Regions from separate parts of the Gallintestinimicrobium sp. genome, predicted to be linked through region 3. Evidence: a T-box and tRNA genes for the amino acid it is inferred to sense, from the RefSeq annotation. Region 3 holds a T-box; the other regions hold tRNA genes.

The links. A T-box is a leader RNA that pairs with one kind of tRNA and senses whether it is charged. The one in region 3 lies ahead of proS (proline--tRNA ligase), so its partner is inferred to be a tRNA-Pro.
Region 1: it encodes a tRNA-Pro, which carries the amino acid that the T-box ahead of proS (proline--tRNA ligase) is inferred to sense. The anticodon was not compared.
Region 2: it encodes a tRNA-Pro, which carries the amino acid that the T-box ahead of proS (proline--tRNA ligase) is inferred to sense. The anticodon was not compared.

The regions. Positions count from the first base shown of each region.
Region 1 is NZ_JBKVPW010000002.1:84,468-91,719, reverse strand. It holds gene ACLTOQ_RS02245 (DegV family protein) at 387-1,226, opposite strand; gene ACLTOQ_RS02240 (DUF5721 family protein) at 1,713-2,204, shown strand; gene spoVAE (stage V sporulation protein AE) at 2,210-2,566, opposite strand; gene ACLTOQ_RS02230 (DUF3810 domain-containing protein) at 2,692-3,828, opposite strand; gene ACLTOQ_RS02225 (helix-turn-helix domain-containing protein) at 4,017-4,388, opposite strand; tRNA gene ACLTOQ_RS02220 (tRNA-Trp) at 4,535-4,605, opposite strand; gene ACLTOQ_RS02215 (VanZ family protein) at 4,672-5,232, opposite strand; tRNA gene ACLTOQ_RS02210 (tRNA-Pro) at 5,518-5,590, shown strand; gene ACLTOQ_RS02205 (GH25 family lysozyme) at 5,875-6,645, opposite strand; gene ACLTOQ_RS02200 (DUF6275 family protein) at 6,651-6,911, opposite strand; gene ACLTOQ_RS02195 (DUF4406 domain-containing protein) at 6,916-7,233, opposite strand.
Region 2 is NZ_JBKVPW010000019.1:30,614-37,865, reverse strand. It holds gene ACLTOQ_RS14140 (ABC-F family ATP-binding cassette domain-containing protein) at 1-1,475, shown strand, start outside; gene ACLTOQ_RS14135 (SGNH/GDSL hydrolase family protein) at 1,629-2,411, opposite strand; gene ACLTOQ_RS14130 (MFS transporter) at 2,413-3,852, opposite strand; gene ACLTOQ_RS14125 (TrmB family transcriptional regulator) at 3,836-4,702, opposite strand; gene ACLTOQ_RS14120 (MgtC/SapB family protein) at 4,871-5,566, opposite strand; gene ACLTOQ_RS14115 (TIGR01440 family protein) at 5,648-6,235, opposite strand; tRNA gene ACLTOQ_RS14110 (tRNA-Pro) at 6,412-6,485, shown strand; gene ACLTOQ_RS14105 (recombinase family protein) at 6,583-7,252, opposite strand, start outside.
Region 3 is NZ_JBKVPW010000011.1:53,833-61,084, forward strand. It holds gene ACLTOQ_RS10715 (LytR/AlgR family response regulator transcription factor) at 1-136, opposite strand, end outside; gene ACLTOQ_RS10720 (GHKL domain-containing protein) at 256-1,590, opposite strand; gene ACLTOQ_RS10725 (accessory gene regulator B family protein) at 1,777-2,340, shown strand; gene ACLTOQ_RS10730 (hypothetical protein) at 2,362-2,508, shown strand; gene ACLTOQ_RS10735 (RNA-binding domain-containing protein) at 2,988-4,304, shown strand; T-box leader at 4,411-4,614, shown strand; gene proS (proline--tRNA ligase) at 4,736-6,166, shown strand; gene ACLTOQ_RS10745 (GGDEF domain-containing protein) at 6,319-7,252, shown strand, end outside.

The DNA of each region.
Region 1 (7,252 bases), on a different contig from region 3:
ATTCTGCTCTAATATCTCAGAAAACTCAACATCTACTTATATGATTTTATAATTTATATTTAACTGTTGATAACCTCCTTATTCCGGGAATTTCTATTCCGATTTTCTGCCATTTTTGTATGTTTTCGATAATTTTATAGTAAAAGATCGCAATTTAATTGTCAATCTGTTCTTTAGGATTTTATAGAATATTTTATTTTTTTATGAACCACAACCTTTTCATTTTCAACTGCGCCTTTTTCCTGTTCCAGCTGCCTCGTTTTGCGTACAACCGGAAAAACACCGATCCTTCCAGTGATGAATAAAAAACAATAAAAAACAAAAAAGCGGCCGCACATTACCGCACAGCCGCCTTTCATTTCTCTTCTTTTCGTATTTCCTGTCCGTCAGATCGTCACGATAACGCCGCCGTCATTGGCATACATGCTGCTGACGCCCGCAGTATCCATAATCACAACATCCTTTACAGAAACCTTGGAGGTCACCATCCGCTTCACGCTTTCTGCACGCTCCGGGCAATTACAATGGGTGATCATCAGGGTCTTTTCCTCCGGTCTTGCCACATTGCGCACCACTGCGTCCGCCATCTTCTGCAGACCCTTACGGATGCCGATGCCCTGCCCGATCTGCTCGATCCTGCCGTCCATCGTGCCTGCCATAACGGGCTTGATGCTCAGGGTAGATGCAACCAGTGCCTTGATACCGCTGAGTCTGCCGTTTTTACGCAGAGTTTCCAGATTATCCAGGACAAAATACGTATTCATCTCACTGCGGAACGCTTCCAGACGGCTTACCACCTCTTCAAAGGGAAGTCCCTGTTCCTCCAGGGAAGCTGCCAGCAGCGCAAGCTGTGTCTCTCCGCAGGAAGCCGAACAGGAATCCATGACGTAAATCTGTTTGGACTCGTCCTCTTCCAGATACATCTGCCTTCCGACCATGGCACTGTTATAGCTTCCGCTCAAATTGCCGGACAGCGTTACCACATAAATATGCTCTGCCTCCGATTCAAACGCCTGCCGATAGCTCTCCGGCGACGGACAGGAGGAACGCGGGCACTGGGGACATGAGGCAACCTGCTCCAGAAATTCCTTCTGATTAAAATGCTCATCGTCCATAATCCGGTAATCGCCGACCTCCAGACCAAGCGGTACGATTTCAAAATGCGGATCCTTCTTATATTTCTCCGGCAGCTCACAACAGCTGTCCACAACGATTTTATAACTCATGTTTTCCTCCATACCGCAGGCGCTTTGCGCCTGCCGCACCACGGCTTCTCGTATATTCTCAAAACCAATCCATGTAGTTTTCATTACTACATATGATAACACGTTCTGACTGTTCCTGTAAAGGGTATTTCCAAAAAACCCCATCTCTGATATACTGATACCACAGTTCACTCGTGGATTTTTGAAGGAAGATTTCGTGCTCGCACGAAAATCTGACTGAAAAAAGCTACGAAGGGAGCGCCGCTTCATGAGCAAAAGGAGCTGCGCAGCAGCGGGAAGCGTCGCAGACGCGTTTTTGCGAATGGCGCGGGTGAACTGTTTCACAACCGACCGGCACGCATATCACAAAAACCGCGCAGCAGCACAAAGCGTCGCAGACGCGTTTTTGCGAATGGCGCGGGTGAACTGTTTCACAACTGACCGGCACGCATATCACAAAAAACCGCGCAGCAGCACAAAGCGCCCGCGGAATGGAGGATTGATTATATGACCGCTTTTCAGATTCTTGAAATGAAGCATTTTATGGCGAAGCTTTTGACAGAGGATTGCTTTGACTCTTTTCTGCTGGAGAAGGCTTCGGTTTCCTGCGCCGTTTCCTATGAAATCGACGGGCGCGTCAATCCCGAATTTTATCAGGACGATGAAACGCCGGACGCCGGCTACCTGTTTCTGCCCTGGAAATTCATCCGTCCGGTTCTGTTTCAGATGATCCGCGGCAAACACACGCCTCTTTCCTTCAAATTCGTCCTGCATCTCATGCCCCAGTATGTCCCCGGCGTCATGAAGGGCGCAGATCCGTCTTTAAAACCGGAACAGGTTCAGGCGCTGGTCCTGACCATAAAATATGACGGCTCCGCCATCCGCCTGACGACCGGAACCGCCTTTTCTTCCTTTGTCTTCGATAAAACACTGGACGCGCAGTGGGACAAAACCATGCGCCAGTTTCTTTCCCGCAAGGAAATCGCCTGCAGGGAATAATACTTTTATCTTTTCATTTTAGGTTTAAAAACAAGGCTCGCCAGATATCCGAAAATCAGCGCCGCCGCAGTTCCGGCAGCCCCTGCCTGAAAGCCTCCCGTAAACAATCCGAGAAATCCGTCTTGTTCCACCGCTTCTTTTACGCCCTTCATCAACGTATGCCCAAAGCCAAGCAGCGGCACGCTCGCCCCTGCCCCGGCAAAATCGACAAAGGGCTGATACCAGCCAAGTGCGCTCAGCACTGCGCCCGAGCAGACCAAAAGCACCATAATCCGCCCCGGCATCAGCTTCGTCTTTTCCATCAAAATCTGCACCAGCGCGCAAATCAGACCACCTACCCAGAATGCATTCAAATAGTCCATCGCCCACACGCCCCTTTCCTTTTCCCGGCAGTTTCTTTCCAAAAAGCACCGCCGTTTTTGTCAGGATGCGCAGCAGATTCCTGTTTTATACACTCTGAATAATGTCTTGCACGCTTTTTAGACCGTCACTCTGCGTCCACCGTCACCAAAACATCCCCGTACAGCACACCGTCATAATAATCCAGCAGCAGCTTCACCACACCGTCATACGCTTTCATGCCTTCTTCCACTCCGTTTAATTTCAGAGAAGCCGTTGTCGCCGCGTTGGAAACCTTTTTCGCTGTTTTGGTACTGACAACCGCCTTTTTCTCGACAGTCTGCCATGCTTCCTGGGTCAAAAACATGTTATCCGCATAAACCTGTGCAGAAATCTGCGGATGCTTCGCGTATTCTTTCCGGCTCTTTTGAATGCTCTCACGAAATTCTTTTTCCACATAATTGAGTACGCCCATATAGCCGCTGTAGCGGAAAAATGCATCGTCTGAGTTGATACAGGCAAGATATCCGATCAGATTCGCCTCATCCTCCTGCATAAAGCCCTTTAAATGTGCAAATTCATGACAGATCACTGAGGGCTTATTTACAATATACATCGTTCCGTTGTAGTTTGCTTCCATGGAAAATGGGAAATAGTACCCCATCCTATAGGTCTGACTGAGCAGCTCCGAAAAATAAATCTCCTTCGGCTGCGGATAATAGCCCTGCAGGCGTCCATAATCTGTGCCGACCTGCTGCATCGCCTCTACAGCCGCCTGATTCGTGTCTCCCTTATAAATCAGATAGCCGTCTGCATCCCGCTCCATCTGCTCTGCAAGCTCGTTGGCATTGACCACAATATAATCCCGCAGCACAGCAAGCTCTGCCTTGGAGTAGTTCTCACTGCGCACCTGCTCCATATACCGATCCTCAAACGCCGAAGAATGATACAGCAAAAAACAATTACAGGTCATAACCCAGACGAGTGCCAGAAAAATCCAGGAAAATGCGCAGGAAAAGCTGTGAAACAATTTTTTGCTCCACGCTTTTTTTACAGTCAAACGCAAAAATCCTACAGCTGCAAACGCTGTCAGGAACAAAATCCCCAGCACGATCATGCTCTCTCCGACGCTGAACGGAAAAACCGACATCACCCGCGTGGAAATGCTGCTCCATACCGGAAAAACCGATTCCGCATAAAAATCGCAGAAGCTGCTGCTTTTCCACGCCAACACATTTAACGCCAACGCTGCCAGAAACAAAATGCCCCATACCTTTTTTTTCAACTGATCATCCCCTAATCGTCAACCTGTCCTTGTACCTTCCTACTATCCAGTATATCCGGTTGCCGCCGATAAGAAGCTGAACGATTTGTAAACGATTATGAACATTTTGTGACAAAAAAGAATCGGTTGTTCACCGATTCTTCTCTCTTTTTCACAGTACTTTTTTATCATTTCATTTTTTATTTGTGCTATTTGTTGTTTTCTCTCTGCATCATGAAGTTCGGATACAGCAAATGTTCTACTTCCGCAAAAATCTGATACATTCCATCCGCATGGTCTGCCAGCCTGCGAAGTCCCTCCAGCGCCGGATTATTCCGTCCTGCCAGATCATCCAGCGAACATTCCAGTGCATTTGCAATCTTCAGAATACTGATAAAGGATGGTCTGCCGATTTTTCCTGCCATCAGATGCTTTACGGTTTCATAAGGAAGATCCGCTTTATCCGCCAGCGTCTTCATCGACCAGTTCCGGCGGATCATCTGATACCCGATATTTTCAATCAGCTGATCTGTGACCTGTGCATAATACCCATTCTCCTCTAGCGTATGCTTCTGTTCCATAAAAAATCCCCCCGGCTGACAGCCAAAAAACAAAGCCCTAAACGAGCTGCTACAATAGAATGCACGCTCTGCGAGCATTTTATTGTCATGAATAAAACAAGAAAAAGCCAGAAAAGATATCGTCTTCTCTGACTTTCCCGCAATACCAGGGGCAGTAGGAATCGAACCCACATCGACGGTTTTGGAGACCGCTGTTCTACCTTTGAACTATGCCCCTATCGAACTGACAAGTGATATTATAGCACGATACTTTCTAATTTTGCAAGCCTTTTTTTTTACTTTTTTATACAAATCTCTTTTTTCTCCGTTCTCTGCGCTTTTCCATCGAAAGGGGTGCAAATATCGTTTTTCTCCCAATAAATCCGATGATCCTTGTCATATAAATTCCGGTGATGCTTCCTGCCGTATCGATCGCCACGTCCCGAAGCGCCGGCGAGCGTCCTGCCACAAACATCTGATGGTACTCATCCAGACCGGCAAACCCGGCACAGAACAATCCGGCAGCGAGCACGAGCCAAAAGCCCCGCAGCCGATAAACATATAAGGGCAGGGAAAGTGTCAGTCCCAACAAAAAATATTCGCTAAAATGTGCCATCTTCCTTACGAGAAAATGAATCTCATCTACATACACTCCCACCTGCGCAGTATCCAGATTGCCGGAGGTCAGCTTTCCCAGCAGGAGCACCACCTTTTCACTGACCAGCATACTCAGCTGTCCGGATTCGTCCGCCGTCTGGGCGGAAAAGGAAAAGATCATATACATCACGCACAGCGCCGGTACAAAGGATAAGGGCTTTAATAAAAAACGAAACATCTTCTTTATGGTCAACCAGAAATATTTCATGTTCACTCCATTCTGCAGATCACAGACAGCTTATCGTATCCTTTAGGGAGCCTTTGCTCCGAGCTTACCGCCTGTCCTTTTTGTGCCTGCCTTTTGTCCGTTTAATATAGTCTATATTTCCATTTCTTGCAAGAAAGAAACCCTTAATTTTTTATGAACAACTCAAACGGTACGAATAAACTGTAACAGAAAAACCTAATTTGTGAAGTTTTTTCAAATTAAGTGTTGACTTCTGTCCGATTATGCTGTATCATATCATTTGTCCGGTTGAGAAATACGGCACATCGGGGTGTGGCTCAGGTGGTAGAGCGCTTCGTTAGGGACGAAGAGGCCGCAAGTTCAAGTCTTGTCACTCCGACTGATTAAAAACCGTTGAGTTTTGCGACTCAGCGGTTTTTTGTTGTATTTACGCGGTTTTCTGGACTTTTAATATTTTCTTCTTATACTGTTTAGCGTATTTATATATGCTTTTTTATATTATTTTGTATCCCCATGCAACACGAAATGCAACACGAGTTTTCTATTATTTCTTGCTCTTTTCGCATTTTTTATTTTCATTTATATTTCGTTCAAAAGTAGATATTGCCATGATTTAAGGCACAAAAAAAGACCGGAACACCCCTCAAGTGCCCGGTCCCTCCGTTACTCCACTATTCTCACTTCATGAATAATCCCGTTAATTCCCATTGCTTCAAACTGCTGCCGGAGAATCTCCGCCTGCTCGCGTGTCCAAACATCTGCCACCGATACTGTATAGATCACGCCCGGCTCCACCGCAGGCTGCGACCACAGCATCGGATCCTCATAGGCTATGTCAAGGTCTACATCGCCTTTGATGCCCGGGATCTCGCCGCAACTCGTGTACTGCCACCCAGATATATCACCGTCAACATCAGGCTTGTATTTCTGATCCGGCTCATCATCAAACCGCATTGTACGATAGCCGCGATAATAACGTGCTATCCACAACCGCGTCCCGGCAAACGCATTAAAGTCAAACCAGCGCTCCTTATACACATACAACCCAACATACAGTCCAAAACCGTACCCTGCTGCCGTGATAACCTCCTGCGCCGCACGGATACACTCCGTCAGCTTTGCAGCACCCAGCGGCCGCAGCACGTCCTTGTCCTCTACATCCCACCAGACCATACCGGTCAGATGATGTGACCTCAACAGTTCCACGACCTGCTGTGCTTCCTGTCGCGCTGCGTCCTGTGTAGCTGCGTAGGTATACTTATATACAGACACAGGTATATTGTGCTTCCGACATCCCTCCAGATTTGTAGCAAACTGATGGTCTGCCTTGCCTGATCGGCGCACACTACGCAAGACCGCAAAATCTACGTCCTCGGGGATCTGTGCCCAGTTGATCGTGCCCTGGTTATCTGATACGTCAATTCCTTTCCACATAAGCATTACCTCACCACAAAATTCTCCCATTTTTTGTAAGCGTCCACATAGGTTTCCTGCTTGTCACCGTTATGGGTGATCTCATAATACATACCGTCAGAAACATTTGTGCTCAGCAGTGCCTTGTGGTTCTGAAGCGTCTTGCAGTACCAAACCACGAATACGTCATCCCCTGTAATCTGTTTCTGGTCAGTTTTGTCCGCGTGGCTGTTGAAATAATCCACTACAACCTGTTTACTTTTTTCTAAAAACTCTTTGCTTCCCATACTCTTAGTCCTCCGTATAATCTTCGATCACATCAATCCCATACTCAATGGCACAGGTATTTTCAATGCGGCAGCCTCTTGCGTTTTCCCATCCTTTTGCAAAATACACAATGTCCGCAGTCGAAAGCAATTCCAAAGATTTTCCCAAAAACCACAAAGGTCTCGCATCCGCAGGCGCGCTCTGGAAAAACGAATCAATAACCTCTATTTCTTCGTCTTCTACAAAATTTCTCTTTGCGCTGGCGATTGCCTTTTCCCTCTCTTTTAAAATTTCCTCATCTGTTTTGCCTTTCATCGGCTGTGAAATAAAAAGTTTTTTCATGCTCTGCTCTCCTTATTAT
Region 2 (7,252 bases), on a different contig from region 3:
AGGGTGAGCACATCGGTTTAATCGGCGCAAACGGCGAGGGAAAATCCACCTTTATGAACATCATCACCGGTCGCCTGCAGCCCGATGAAGGTAAGGTCGAATGGTCCAAAAATGTCCGCGCCGGTTATCTGGATCAGCACACTGCCCTTGAAAAGGGCATGACCATCCGTCAGGTACTGACCTCTGCCTTTGATTTTTTGCTGGATATGGAACAGGAATTAAACGGGATTTATGAAAAGATGGGCGAAGCAGACGAGGATACCATGCAGCAGCTGATGGAGGACGCCGGAACGCTGCAGGAGCTTTTGACTGCACACGATTTTTATATGATCGATTCCAAGGTTGAGGAGGTTGGACGCGCCCTCGGGCTTTCCGAAATCGGTCTGGACAAGGATGTTTCCGAGCTGTCCGGCGGTCAGCGTACTAAGGTACTTTTGGGTAAGCTTCTGTTGGAGAAACCGGACATCCTGCTTTTGGACGAGCCCACCAACTATCTCGATGTTTCTCATATCGAATGGCTCAAACGGTATTTAAATGATTATGAAAACGCTTTTATCCTGATTTCTCATGATATTCCGTTCTTAAACAGCGTCGTCAACCTGATCTACCACATGGACAATCAACAGCTGACCCGCTACGTAGGCGATTATGACAAGTTCCAGGAGGTTTATGCGATGAAAAAAGCGCAGCTGGAAGCCGCCTATAACAAGCAGCAGAAAGAAATTGCAGATTTGAAGGATTTCGTTGCCCGCAACAAGGCGCGTGTTTCCACCAGAAACATGGCGATGTCCCGTCAGAAAAAGCTGGATAAAATGGATGTAATAGAACTGCAGGCTGAAAAGCCGAAGCCGGAGTTCAATTTTAAAGAGGCACGCACGCCCGGCAGATATATTTTCCAGACGTCCGACCTCGTAATCGGTTATGACGAGCCGCTGTCCTCCCCGCTGAATCTGTCCATGGAACGCGGCTCCAAGATCGTCATCACCGGTGCAAACGGAATCGGTAAGACAACTCTGCTGAAGAGCATCCTCGGTCTGATCGATCCCCTCTCCGGCAGCGTAGAGCAGGGAGATTATCTGGAGATCGGCTATTTCGAGCAGGAAATGAGTCAGGATATTTCCACAACCTGTATCGAGGAGATCTGGAAGGAGTTTCCGGGCTACAGCCAGTATGAGGTGCGTTCCGCCCTCGCAAAATGCGGCCTTACAACCAAGCATATTGAAAGCCTTGTCAAAGTCCTGTCCGGCGGTGAACAGGCAAAGGTGCGTCTCTGCAAGCTGATCAACCGTCCCTCCAATGTACTCGTCCTCGACGAGCCCACCAACCACCTCGATGTGGATGCCAAGGACGAATTGAAGCGTGCACTGATCGCATATCGCGGAAGCATTCTGATGGTATGCCATGAGCCCGAGTTCTATGACGGGCTCGCAGATACGGTCTGGGACGCTTCCAAATGGACGACACGAACTGTGTGACAAAAGGACAGCACGACACGCAATATGATAACATGGCTTAGCGCAGTCCAGCGCTCTAAAAGGCAGCCGCGTCAGGAAAATTTTCCTGACGCGGCTGCCATATTTTTTAAGCTTCCTGATAAAGTTCTTTTGACCGGTAAGTCAATACCTTTCCTATTTGTAATCTTTGTTTTTGAGCAACGTACCTACAAACGGTATCGTAGCAAATTCCTGCGGGTTACTTCTGATAATGTAATCGATATAATTTCCCACAGTCAACGCGTATGCATAGTAGCCCATCGGGTTCGGATGAAAGCCCAACCCGAACGATTTACGCATTTCTGCATCGTATACGGGCGCATGCGCAGTCATATCCAGCAAGTAAGTAAACTCAAACATATCGCACAATTTGGCGAGTTCGCTTGCGATATAACGGATATCATTATCACACGCTTCACCGCGCAGTTGAGGAGTTACAACAAAAATACGCGCGTTAGGCTCTATTGTCTTAAGTTTGGAAACGATTTTGCCCATATTACCGAAAAACGTATCGTCATTATCCTGCGGACAATCGGCGTTGACGTCCTTGACACTTCCCAGAGGATGCCCGAACACAAACGAATCGTTGTTGCCTAACGCAATAATATACGCTTGATTCCATTGCCAAAATCCGTTTGCGTCCGCCCAACTTTGAACATACTCGCGCGCGGTCATTCCGCCGCGGGAATAATTGTTGTATTTTGTTCCAGTAATGCGCTCTAAAACGGCGGGCCACGAGTACTCGTACATATCAGTATAAACTATATTTCCGTTTTCATCGTGACTTTCAAACTCGCCCGATGCCAAAGAATCCCCTATAACGCCTATTTGCTTAAAAATGCCCGCAAAACCGCACGTTTCCTTAATAATATCTAACGGCTGTTCGCTTGCGCCGATTTCAAATCGTTTGTTATTCATTTTATTCACCGTCCTGTTGTTCTTCTTTAACCTTTTTAGGCTTATCCCATTCCGTACCGGTTACAGTTTTAAGATCAAGTCCGCGAGTTTCGCCGACAAACAGCCACATTATTACAATTGCCCCTACAAGCCCTGGAACCGTCATGCCCAAATACATATAACCGAACATGCTTTCGGGAATGATAGGCAGCAGTATCATAGTAATAACTGTTGCAAGTCCGCCCATAACTCCGTTAAGCAACGTATTGATTACCGTAACCGACGAACGCAGGTTTGTAGGAGACGATTCGGAAAACATAATTCCGCCGATGGTATCGCCTGCGCCCCAGTAACTGCCCATAAATCCGCCGATAGCAAAACCCGTCAAATACGGAGTCCACTTGAACATACCGCTAAAGATAAACAGCAAATAACACGTCAACGCCGAACAAGACATTGCGACTATAGTTACTTTACGTCCGAATTTATCCGACACAAAACCGGAAATCAATGTAAACAGCGCGTTGCCGACGGGATACAGAAACAAAGCAAGAGTTATTTCTTCTTCCGTCATCAGCGCCGACTTTGCCATGACCGTACTGTACGTTGCCGTACCTAACGAAGCGAGATAAAAGCAGCAACAAGCAATAATCAAAAAGCGCAATTGTCTGTGTTTGAATGCGAATTTTACAGCGGTCAGAATTCCGCCTTGTGCGTTTTGTTCGCGTCCTTCCTTGCTGCGTTGTTCACGTTCTTCTATAGGCGTTTTTAAATACTCTATTCTTTTAATCAAAAATGCGTTTGTTTCCTTAGCAAAAAGCAGCGCGAATAACGACATTACAAAACCGACAATTGCCGGCACCAAATATACTACGTGCCAACGCTCGCTTACGTTTTGCATGAGTGTAGCCCTAAGCAACGGAACAAGTAACGTGCCCAGTATCGCCACCGCTTTTACGATTGCGTAGTTACGGGCGCGAGACTTTGCATCGGAGCATTCCAGTATGTACACGCATTGCATATCGTGCGAGACCATAAAACCCATCAACGTGCCGCCTATCATGTAAACGTAGATCTCTTTGGATAAATACACAAGGAACAGCCCTAAGCCCATACATAACGTGTTAATAACCAAAAACGGCTTACGCCCGAATTTGTCCGCAAGGGGACGATAGAAAATAATAAGCAGTGTTACCGGATAGGAAATAAAACCTATGGCGGAAAAGAGCGATAATCCCGCGCCGTATTCCATACCCATATTTTTTACGAAGAATTCTGTAACTATATTCGCCTGAAACTGAATGGATATAGTAGACGCGATTTCGTCCGTTATGTAGATGAGCGACAAAATCATAAACAAGTAAATCAAATAAAACTTGTTGCTTCTTGCGTCCAACTGCTTTTCGCGGCGGATAAGTTCCTTGGCTTCGCGCGCCTGTAATCGTTCAACATTTTTTGCCATTTTGAGTTTTCTCCTTTTGAAAATTGTAAACAAGGAAATTCTTGGTCATCTCGTCGGTAATGCCGTAGCGCTCCGCCAAATTGTGTATGGCTTGCAAGAAATCCGCGCCGGAGCAGCCTTTAGACAACAGGTTTTCTTTTTCGATAAGTTTATTCCAAAAAACATTCAAAACAATTTCGTCGGTGGCAAGGGAAACAACCGAATGATTGCGCGTATGCACGTAAACGTTGCGATCGCCTTCTTCTCCGACTAAACACTCTCCGCCGTCGATTATAATTGTTGTTCTACGGTATGGAAACAGTGTTGAAACGTCGTTGATATTGTACGAATACACCGTTGCGCCCTCGACCAAAATGCTTCCGAAGGTAAAAATATACACCTTTACCCCGCGGGATATTGCGTTTTCGATATTACTACGCAGCACTTCGAACAGCTCTCGCCAAATGGACAGCGAAATTTCCGCTTGCGCGCTGTCGATAAGTTCCTTTGCCTTAGCAACGTATTTTTCTTCGCCCACTATATTCATTACATAATCGACGTCGGCGTTTTCCGTTGCAAGTTGTTGTAGCTCGCGTTCGGCGCAGGCAATATTCTTTTCGTTTTCTTCCTTGATGCTACGTATAAGGTCTTGATACTCGATAGGCTTGTAAAAATTCGGCTCTCCGTCTATACGAATAACCGCGCCCTTTGCCACCAGGCGATTGATAACCTCGTACACCAACGAACGCGCAACGCCCGAAAGTTTTGCGATTTCGTAACCGTTTAACACTTTATGTTTAATTAGTGTTCCGTATACTTTTGCTTCATTTGACGAAAAGCCGATTTTTTCTAAAAATTCATAATTGTTCATAGTAGTTATACCCCACACCACTATCATGCTACAAATCTCTGCGTTGTCAATACCCTTTTAGAAAAATATGGTATTAAATTTACTTTTTGCGTCAATACGGGCTGTCGTCAAAGTACAGTTCGTCGTACAAATCATCGTCTTGCCTATCGAAACGTTCACATGCCGCGCTTAAATTTCTTTGATAAACTGCACGCCCTCCAGTCTGCCGAACTCTTCAATCACCTTCTCATGGGATACAGGTGTATCAAAATGAAGGGTCATTGTTGCACCAACCACCCTGTTTCCATCCACATCCTTGCTGCGTACAATCTCCAGCCCGTCCATTTTACAGCCATGTTCCCGTCCATATGCCAAAAAGGCACTCAGATCCTTGATACTTACAAACTCCACGTAAGCTCCAAAAACACGCGCTGTTTTTCCAAGCCTCTTATCTACTGTTCTCAGGATTTTCAGAGAACACCAAATGGCTGCAAAACCGACAATTGCTCCGGAGTAGAAGCCAGAACCAAGTGCCAGTCCCAGACAGGCATCCGCCCACAGCCCCGCTGCGGTGGTCAGCCCCTTTACCTGGTTCTGCCGGGTCACCAGGATCGTCCCGGCTCCCAGAAATCCGATCCCGCTGATCACCTGCGCAGCAATCCGGCTCGGGTCAGTGCTTCCAAGCTCCCGGCTCAGAAAAATTCCCGTCATCATCGCAATTTCCGAGCCGATACAGACAACCATATACGTCCGAAATCCTGCCGGACGCCCTTTCTTTTCCCTTTCATACCCTAAAATTCCACTGAAAACCATCGCAAGCACAGTTCTCAGCAGCACGGAAAAAATGGTCAGCTCCTTCAAAACGGCTATTTTTTCCAACACCATACCATGCTCCCTCTTTTATCCTTCTCCTGATTTCTGCAGGCGTTCCCGCGAAAATGCCGGTAGCCTTATTTCATATGCTGTTTACAGGTATCTTTCGTCATAAACCGCCCGAACCCCGCCGACAAATTTCCGCCGCGTCCGTGCGCATACCAGATGTGCCTCCCCGATCTGTCGAATGGACAGTCTGACCGGAACCGCCACATCCTTTAGATGCATCCCGATCAGCGTATCTCCGATATCCATTCCTGCATGTGCCGCAATATGCTCCACTGCCACAGGATCAGCAAATGCCTGCCATGCCGCTGTTGCAAAGGATCCGCCTGCTTTTGGCTGCGGCATAACATTGACCGGCTCATAGCCATACTTTTCTGCCGCTTCTGTCTCCAGAATCAGTGCACGGTTTAAATGCTCGCAGCACTGGGCCGCCAGATAAATGCCTTTTTCCTGCACAGCCGCATAAATTCCGCCAAAGACCTTTGCCGCCAGCTCCGGACTGGAATAGGTCCCGATTTTCTCCCCGCCAACCTCACTGGTCGAACAGCCGACTACTAAAATCTGACCCGCTTTCATCCCGGCGGTCTCTATCAGCTCCGCTGCCGCCTGATAAGCGGTCTGGTAAACCTTTTCATATAAGGCATTGTCATATGTATAAAAAACTGTATCTGCCATGATCTGTCCCCTTTTGTCTGAAACTCTTTTTCTGTTAAGTTCTTTCGCTTTCAGTATACTCTATTTCTGACGAACTGTCAGTTGCAAAAGGCTGCAAAAGTTTTTCGTTTTTTCTAAATTTTCCAGTTGACTTTTTCAGAAAAATTCGTTATGATAATAAGGCTTGATGAAGCAATCGAAGCGTGGCTCAGTTTGGTAGAGCGCTGCGTTCGGGACGCAGAGGTCGCGTGTTCAAATCACGTCGCTTCGACTTTTAAAGACTGTTGAAATTTCAACAGTCTTTTTTGCTACAAAAATCACATAAAGCGCCCATAAGCGCCGTAAAACACCAAACCGATGGAGGATTTTTATGGAACAGGATATGACTCAACGGTATTCCCTTTGTCCCACAAAAGCTCCGTAACTTCCCCGCCATCCTTGAACACCGGAAAATTCAGACCAATCCGCTTTAGCGGATATTCAGACTCGTCATTCCTGTAAATTTCAATTTCCTTAATCAAGGCTGTGACCACATTTCTCTTTTCTTCGTCATTTATTATATTATAAACGCAGTCGAAATTCACCATGATTTTGTAAATATTCTCAAGAGTAATTGCCTGCTGCTTAATTGCATCTCGCCGAAGTCTGGCATCTTCGATTTTTTCCTCCAGCTCAACAATGACATCATATAGGGAATCTAACCGCAAGGTCATATCATGGAGCTTTCGTTCCCGATATTTTGCATCAGCAGGGAGACTGTCAATTTCCCGTTCCAATCTTGTTTTATTCAGATCAACTTCCTTCAGCTTTGCCTGATAACCCTCCAGTTCTTTATCCACTGCTTTCGTGTCAATCTGAACGCCAATCCGTTTTTTAATGGCCTGGGCATATTCCTCATTCCTTACGATCTCACGAATTGCCTCAATGACCATCGGTTCAATATCGGTCTTTTTCAGCATTGCCTTATATTCACAATGCTTACCCCGGACCATCCTATTCCGACTACATACATAATAGTAAATTTCTTTGTAAGTGCCA
Region 3 (7,252 bases):
TCAGCAGCTCATGCGGCGTGTGGACGGCCTGTCGAATCTCCATGTCGTAAGCTTGAATGAAAATGTACTTTTCGATCATGGATTTGAGAAGATCAAGCTGAAGCGGGTTATCCTCACATAAATAAATTGGTATCATGTCATCCCCCATTCTGCCGCAGAAGCGGCATGAAATCTTTATGATTTAATGAGCGCAAGAGAGCGGGAACAGGCAAAGCCTGCTCATCGCGAACGGCGAAATTATTGAGTGAGCTATGCTCACGATATATTATGATAATTCTTTTTGAAGTTGGAAACAACAAGAATCTGTTTAAAAAGACCGTTTTCGCAGATCGTGTTGGAGGTCAGCTCCGGCGCATTGGCGATCAGCATATTTGCGGTGGGAAGTCCAAGACCGCTGTGCGCTTCTTTGGAAGAAATACTTGGCTTGAAAAGCTCTTCCAGAGGGAAAAGAAGCGGCTTCGTCGAGTTTTCAATATGAAAAATAACAGAATGCACCTTGCACACGATTGCAATATGAAACCGTTTCTGTTCGGTTTCGGAAGCAGCTTCGATCGCGTTATCCAGAAAAATACCCAGCACTCTGGAAAGAGTGAGCAAATCAGTGGAAAGTTCTGTGATTTCCTGCGTCAGCTCGAAGGAAACATCCAGCTGACGGTTCATTGCCTGTACCATTTTTGTATACAAAAGACCCTTGATCTCCGTCACCTTGATCAGCGACAGACGCGCAAGGGTGTCGTCCTGATTGACCAGAATGCTGCTGCTCGTGACGATACTGGAATCAAAATAATTCCGAAGCTTGTCCATATCGTTTTCCTGGATGTAGCCGGTAATGGTGGAAAGAATGTTCAGGTAATCGTGTTTGAACCGTCGGATGTCCTGATAATGATTTTCGAGCTGTGCCATGTAGTGTGTCAGATTTTCCTGCTCACGGGCCTGAAGCTCCAGCTTTTTGTTGGCCTGAAGTGTGTTGTAAAGCATCAGAAAAATCAGGACGTTTGCTGTTGCGAAGCAGAAAATCAGGATTCCGTTGAAGAACAGAATATCGCTCGGATAATGAAGCAGACTGCCGAAAATGATGTTGATCAGGAAAATACAGGAACAGATTGTGACCTCCAGAAACAAAAGCAACTGAATCCGCGGAGGGATTACATTTTGATCCGTGACCAGCTTCCGGTGCAGACGGTTGCCGATAAACAGACACGGCAGGATGCAAAGGAGGGCGTGGAGGATGGAGAACAGGAGCGTGAGGGGAAGGGAGGTCAGAATGACATCAAAATCATATCCGGCGATACGCAGCGGAATAGTGACAGCGTAGTCAGTCAGAACACTCCAAGCCCATAGAATCTGAAAAAAGAGAAGATTGTATAATCGATCCTTTTTATGAAACAGCAAAATAATAATCGCTCCAAGTAAAAAGATCGGGATGCCATATTGCCCGGAAAACGGGGCCAGAAAAATACAGATAAAAATTGTGTATAAGTATAGAGGGTAAGTGATTTTTCGGGGCAGACGTTTTGAAAGGATCAGATGACACATCAGTATAAAAGTGGTAGTTGAAATAAGTTGGCATAAAAAAGTAAGTAAAGTCATAAGCAAACCTCCTAGTGCATATATTATATTATCATGAGGACAAAGAAAGATGAAGCAGAAACGGAATATGAAAAAACGTAAAAATAATAACAATAGGTTTGCGTTTGGGTTAAAAAATGATGCGTTTAGGAAAAAATGATTTATCCATAAAAAGGTGTGATATCTTTAATACAGGAGGAGAGGACAATGATAGACAAGCTGGCAAACCAGATAGCGCAATGGAATAGAAGAGAATTAAAACTGACAGAGACAGAAAGTAAAGTCATAGAGTTTGGGCTTGGTGTATTTCTGGATGTGTGCGTAAAATTTTTGATTCTTTTTATGATCAGCGTTTTGATAGGAAAAGAAGTTGAATTTGCATTATGTTTATTATCCTTTTGTGGATTAAGATGTTGGGCAGGCGGAGTTCATTGCCCAACAAGAGGGACATGCTTATTGGCTATGATTGCTTTATGTTTTATTAGTCTTGTGGCAGGTAGCCTTTTAGAAAACTGGGGAATTGGAGTATTTGTTGTTTTATGGGGACTCTGCATTCTGATTTTATGGTTAAGGGCACCTGGAAGAACGAAAACAGCGCCATTGTTAGAAGCAGAAGAGAATCTTCGAAAAAAGGTATATTCTATATTATTTTGTGGAGGGCTGATTTTGCTGAGTTTATTGCTTACAAAATCGAACTGGCGTGGAATTATTGTAATTTCCGCACTGCTGGAGTCGCTCAGTATTCTTCCTTGTAAAAGGAATAAAATATAATACTGAAAAAGGAGAATATTTATGATGAAAGAAAAAACTGCAAAACTGGTTAGAAAAATTGCATTGAGTTCCGCAAAAAATGCAGTGAACAGAAAGCTGATTTTAATCCTGCATGAGCCCGAAGTACCTGAATTTGTCCGGAAATACATGGAGAAAAAGGAAAAGTAAATTCCGGGAACCGACGTGTGACAGCGTTTAAGACGAATTTCACTGCGTTCAGGAAATTTTGATCTGTGAATGGACAGGCTATGTTACACTGTGAGACAGATAAGGCAGAAGGCGGTTACATAAAAACTCCGGGAGCCTTATTCATTGCCGAAAACGGCATAAAAAACAAGCAGAGCATGTGGGGAATTTGTGTGGTGATAATTAGATCGTGGGATAAATACATTGCTTTGCCTGTTTTTTAGAAGGAAACGAAGGGCGTGCAAAAATCAAAAAATGGTTTTTGCGCGTCTTTTCGTTTGCGGTGATGAGAGTGAAAATTCACTATCACTGAGTGAAAAAAGTGAATATTCACTCTGATAGGGTGAAAATTCACCTAATACTATTGAAAAAAGTGAAAATACAGATATGATATAGCTAAGAACTAGATTTATCTAGGTAGGAACCGGGGGTATGGAGATAAAAGCCAGGAGGTGCTGTACGTGCAATATGAAAGCGAACGTATTGAATATAAATCCCAGATGATCGATGATATTTATAAAGAAGTGATCGCTTTTGCAAATACAGAAGGCGGCGTAATTTATATTGGAGTTGACGATCAGGGAAATCCTACGGGAATTGAGAACATAGATGAAACTTATACCCGTTTGACAAATGGAGTCCGGGATGCCATTGCACCGGATGTGACCATGTTTGTGCGGTATGTCCTTCGGGAGAATAAATTTATTCAGATTGAAGTTGGAGAAGGCTCTTATAAACCATATTATCTGAAAGCAAAAGGAATCAAGCCGTCAGGCGTATATGTCCGTCAGGGTGCGTCCTGTGCACAAGCGTCTCCGGATCAGATTCGTCAGATGATTAAGGATTCTGACGGAGATGTGTTTGAAGAGATGCGCACCGTTGAGCAAGGATTGACATTTCAGGAAGCAGAAGAGGCATTTGCACGATATCATGTAAATTTCACAGAAGATAAATATATTGCATTGGGCCTGCGAAATATCCATGACGATCAGTATACAAACCTGGCGTTGATCTTATCAGACCAATGTAAGCATACGACCAAAATCGCGGTATTCGGAGACGATGCCAATACGGTATTCAAGGATGCGAAGGAGTTTGGCGGTTCTGTTTTCAAACAGCTGGAGGAAAGCTATGCGTATCTGTCCCTCTGTAACCGGACGACAGCGATTTTTAAAGGGCTGGAGCGGATCGAAAAATCGGATTATCCGGAGGAAGCTTTGAGAGAAGCGTTGCTGAATGCCCTTGTTCATCGGGATTACAGTTACAGTGGAAGCATTATTATCAATGTCAATAATTCCTGTATGGAATTTATTTCGATTGGAGGGCTGTTGCCGGGGTTGTCAGCGGAAGATATCCGGAGTGGAATTTCCCAACCGCGCAACCGGAGACTGGCGGAAATTTTTCACAGATTAAAACTGATAGAATCCTATGGGACTGGCATTCGAAAAATATTTGCACTCTATAAGGGCTGTGCGGTGCAACCTAAAATTGACGTGACGCAAAATACGTTTAAAATGATCTTGCCAAACAGAAATGCAGACATGCCAGAGCAGGAAGCTTTGACAGTTGCAGCAGAGAAACCTTCGACGGAAATTACGTCGCAGATGAAAATTGTGCTGGATTATCTGGCGGAGTATCAGGAAATGACGGAGGAAGAGCTGCAGGAGCTGCTGAATATCAAAAAAACGAGAGCATATTTGCTTGCACGTCAGATGAGTGAAAACGGATTGATCGATATTATCGGACGAGGAGCGGAAAAAAAGTATAAACTGAAATAATCAGGAGCAGCGCGCCCGGCATCATTTCATCCACCGGACGCGCCAATACTTTTCGTTTTCCGGTTGACAAATCCGGAGAATTTTTTTATCATCAATAACAGATAGAAAAGAAGCGCAGAAAAGGAATAGTAGAGATGGGAGCGCACTTCAGAGAGGCTGCAATGGTGGAAGCAGCTGTGCAGAACATTTTGAACCGACCCTTGGAGCTTTGCCCCAATAAGGCAGCGTAGGTCCGGCGTTAACGGATGCAGAGCGAACATGCAGAGTGCATGTTAATTGGGGTGGTACCGCCGGATATCCGGTCCCTTTGGGGATCAGGTATCTTTTTTTTATTCATGGCAATAAAGTGTCCGCAGAGTGTGCATTCTATTGTTTTTGAAAAAAAATGAGGAGCCGCCAGTTTAGATTTACAGGGAAAAGGAGGAAATAACATGGCAGACAAAAAGATGGTAGAACAGATTACGTCCATGGAAGAAGATTTTGCACAGTGGTATACCGATGTGGTTCTGAAGGCAGAGCTGATCGGCTATACCAGCGTAAAGGGCTGTATGGCGATCAAACCAGCCGGCTATGCGATTTGGGAGCTGATCCAGAAGCAGCTCGACGAGAGATTTAAAGCGGCAGGGGTACAGAATGTATATATGCCCATGTTCATTCCGGAGAGCCTTCTGGAAAAAGAAAAGGATCATGTAGAAGGATTCGCGCCCGAGGTTGCATGGGTAACCTATGGTGGTTTGCAGAAGCTTCAGGAGCGTCTGTGCGTTCGCCCGACTTCTGAGACACTGTTCTGTGATTTTTATAAAAATGATATCCAGTCCTACAGAGACCTTCCGAAGGTATATAATCAGTGGTGTAACGTTGTTCGCTGGGAAAAAGAAACCCGTCCGTTTTTGCGTTCCAGAGAGTTTTTGTGGCAGGAAGGCCATACGGCACATGCAACTGCTGAAGAAGCAGAAGAGCGTACGATCCAGATGCTGAATGAATATGCGGATTTTGCTGAGCAGGTACTTGCGATTCCGGTGATCAAGGGACGCAAAACGGAAAAAGAAAAGTTTGCGGGTGCAGAAGCAACCTATACAATTGAAGCGCTGATGCATGATGGCAAGGCATTGCAGTCCGGTACGAGCCACAACTTCGGCGACGGCTTTGCAAAAGCCTTCGGCATTCAGTTTACGGATAAGGACAATAAGCTGAAATATGTGCATCAGACCTCCTGGGGTGTGACGACCCGTCTGATCGGTGCGCTGATCATGGTACACGGTGATAATTCCGGTCTGGTTCTGCCTCCTAAGGTTGCTCCGACACAGGTTGTGATCATTCCGATCCAGCAGAGAAAAGAGGGCGTACTGGATAAGGCATATGAATTAAAAGATCGTCTTTCCAACTTCCGCGTAAAAGTGGACGATACCGATAAGAGCCCCGGCTGGAAATTTGCAGAGGCTGAAATGCGTGGTATTCCGGTTCGTGTTGAGATCGGACCGAAGGATATCGAAGCAGGCAAATGCGTTCTGGCACGCAGAGATACCGGTGAAAAGCTCGAATGCACATTAGACGAGCTGGAAGCAAAGATTGCAGAGCTGATGGAAACGATCCAGAAGGATATGCTGGAAAAAGCAAGAAAGCACAGAGAATCCCATACTTATGTTGCAAAGAATATGGAAGAAATGGGTAATATCTTAAATAACACTCCCGGATTTGTAAAGGCGATGTGGTGCGGATGTCAGGAGTGCGAGGACAAGATCAAAGAGCAGTTTGCAGCAACAAGCCGCTGCATGCCGTTCGAGCAGGAAACATTGTCCGATACCTGTGTATGCTGCGGAAAGCCTGCAAAGAAGATGGTTTACTGGGGCAAGGCATATTAAATTCAATCAAAAGACAGGCGCTGCGTGCAACGAAAAAGGCATGCAGCGCCTTTTTCAGCGGTGTCATCGCATGGAAAATTGTGCTATAATGTGGATGAGAAAAACAAGCGACGCCAAAGGCGGCATTTAGAAATACAAAGTGGGGACAGGGTATGATATACGAATTATCAGATCTGACCAGGACGATTATGAATTTGGGGTTTTCTCTGATAGGGATCTATTTTGCACATACGTTTCAAAAGTCAAAACGAAAGCTGTGGCAATGTATTTGCACGTGGCTTCTGGTGTATTTATTCTGGATCACAGCCGGTGCATTCCTGGATGCCTGCTTTTTAAACCATTCGGCGTTTCCGAATATGACGCATGAAAGGATCGACATGTTCATCGCACCGCTTGCGATCTTTGCATACCGGTTTCTATATCCGGAAGCACGACTGCCGGCGTGCATTTTCTACTATTATATGGCGGATAACGTGCTGATTTTGCAGATCCTGTTTTCCAGGACGTTGGCGATGCTGCTGGTACAGTTATTTGGACTGCCGGATCAGGAGACGATCCTGTGTGTTTATGTTCTGTCTCTGGCAGTGGTGGTGGTGCTGTATCGCACTTGGGCCCGGGGAAAAATGCGATGTGTCCTGCGCGACTTTCAGGACAGGATGGGACTGCTGGCGGCCTTTGCCTTTGTCAGCTATTATGGTTCGCTGCTCTTGGTGGATGCCTGGGCACCCTGGCAGCCGCTGACAGGTGTAAATGCAGCACGGAACTTTGCGGCGATCATCATTCCTGCGTGTGGCTACGGTGTCTCTTTCCTGGGCGCGGAGGAGCATGTGCGGGCGGAAGAGATGCGAAAAAAAGCATCCATGGATCCGCTGACTGGTTTGAAAAACCGGCGTGCTATGCTGAATGATATTCAGGAAATGCTGGAAACACTTTCGGATCCTTTATGGCTGGTCTGTCTGGATCTGGACAATTTCAAATCGATCAACGATCAGTATGGACATGATATCGGAGATCAGTATCTGCGGCGCTTTGGGACGATGCTGGAAGAAATGACAGAGCAAAATGGCCAGGCCTACCGAACGGGCG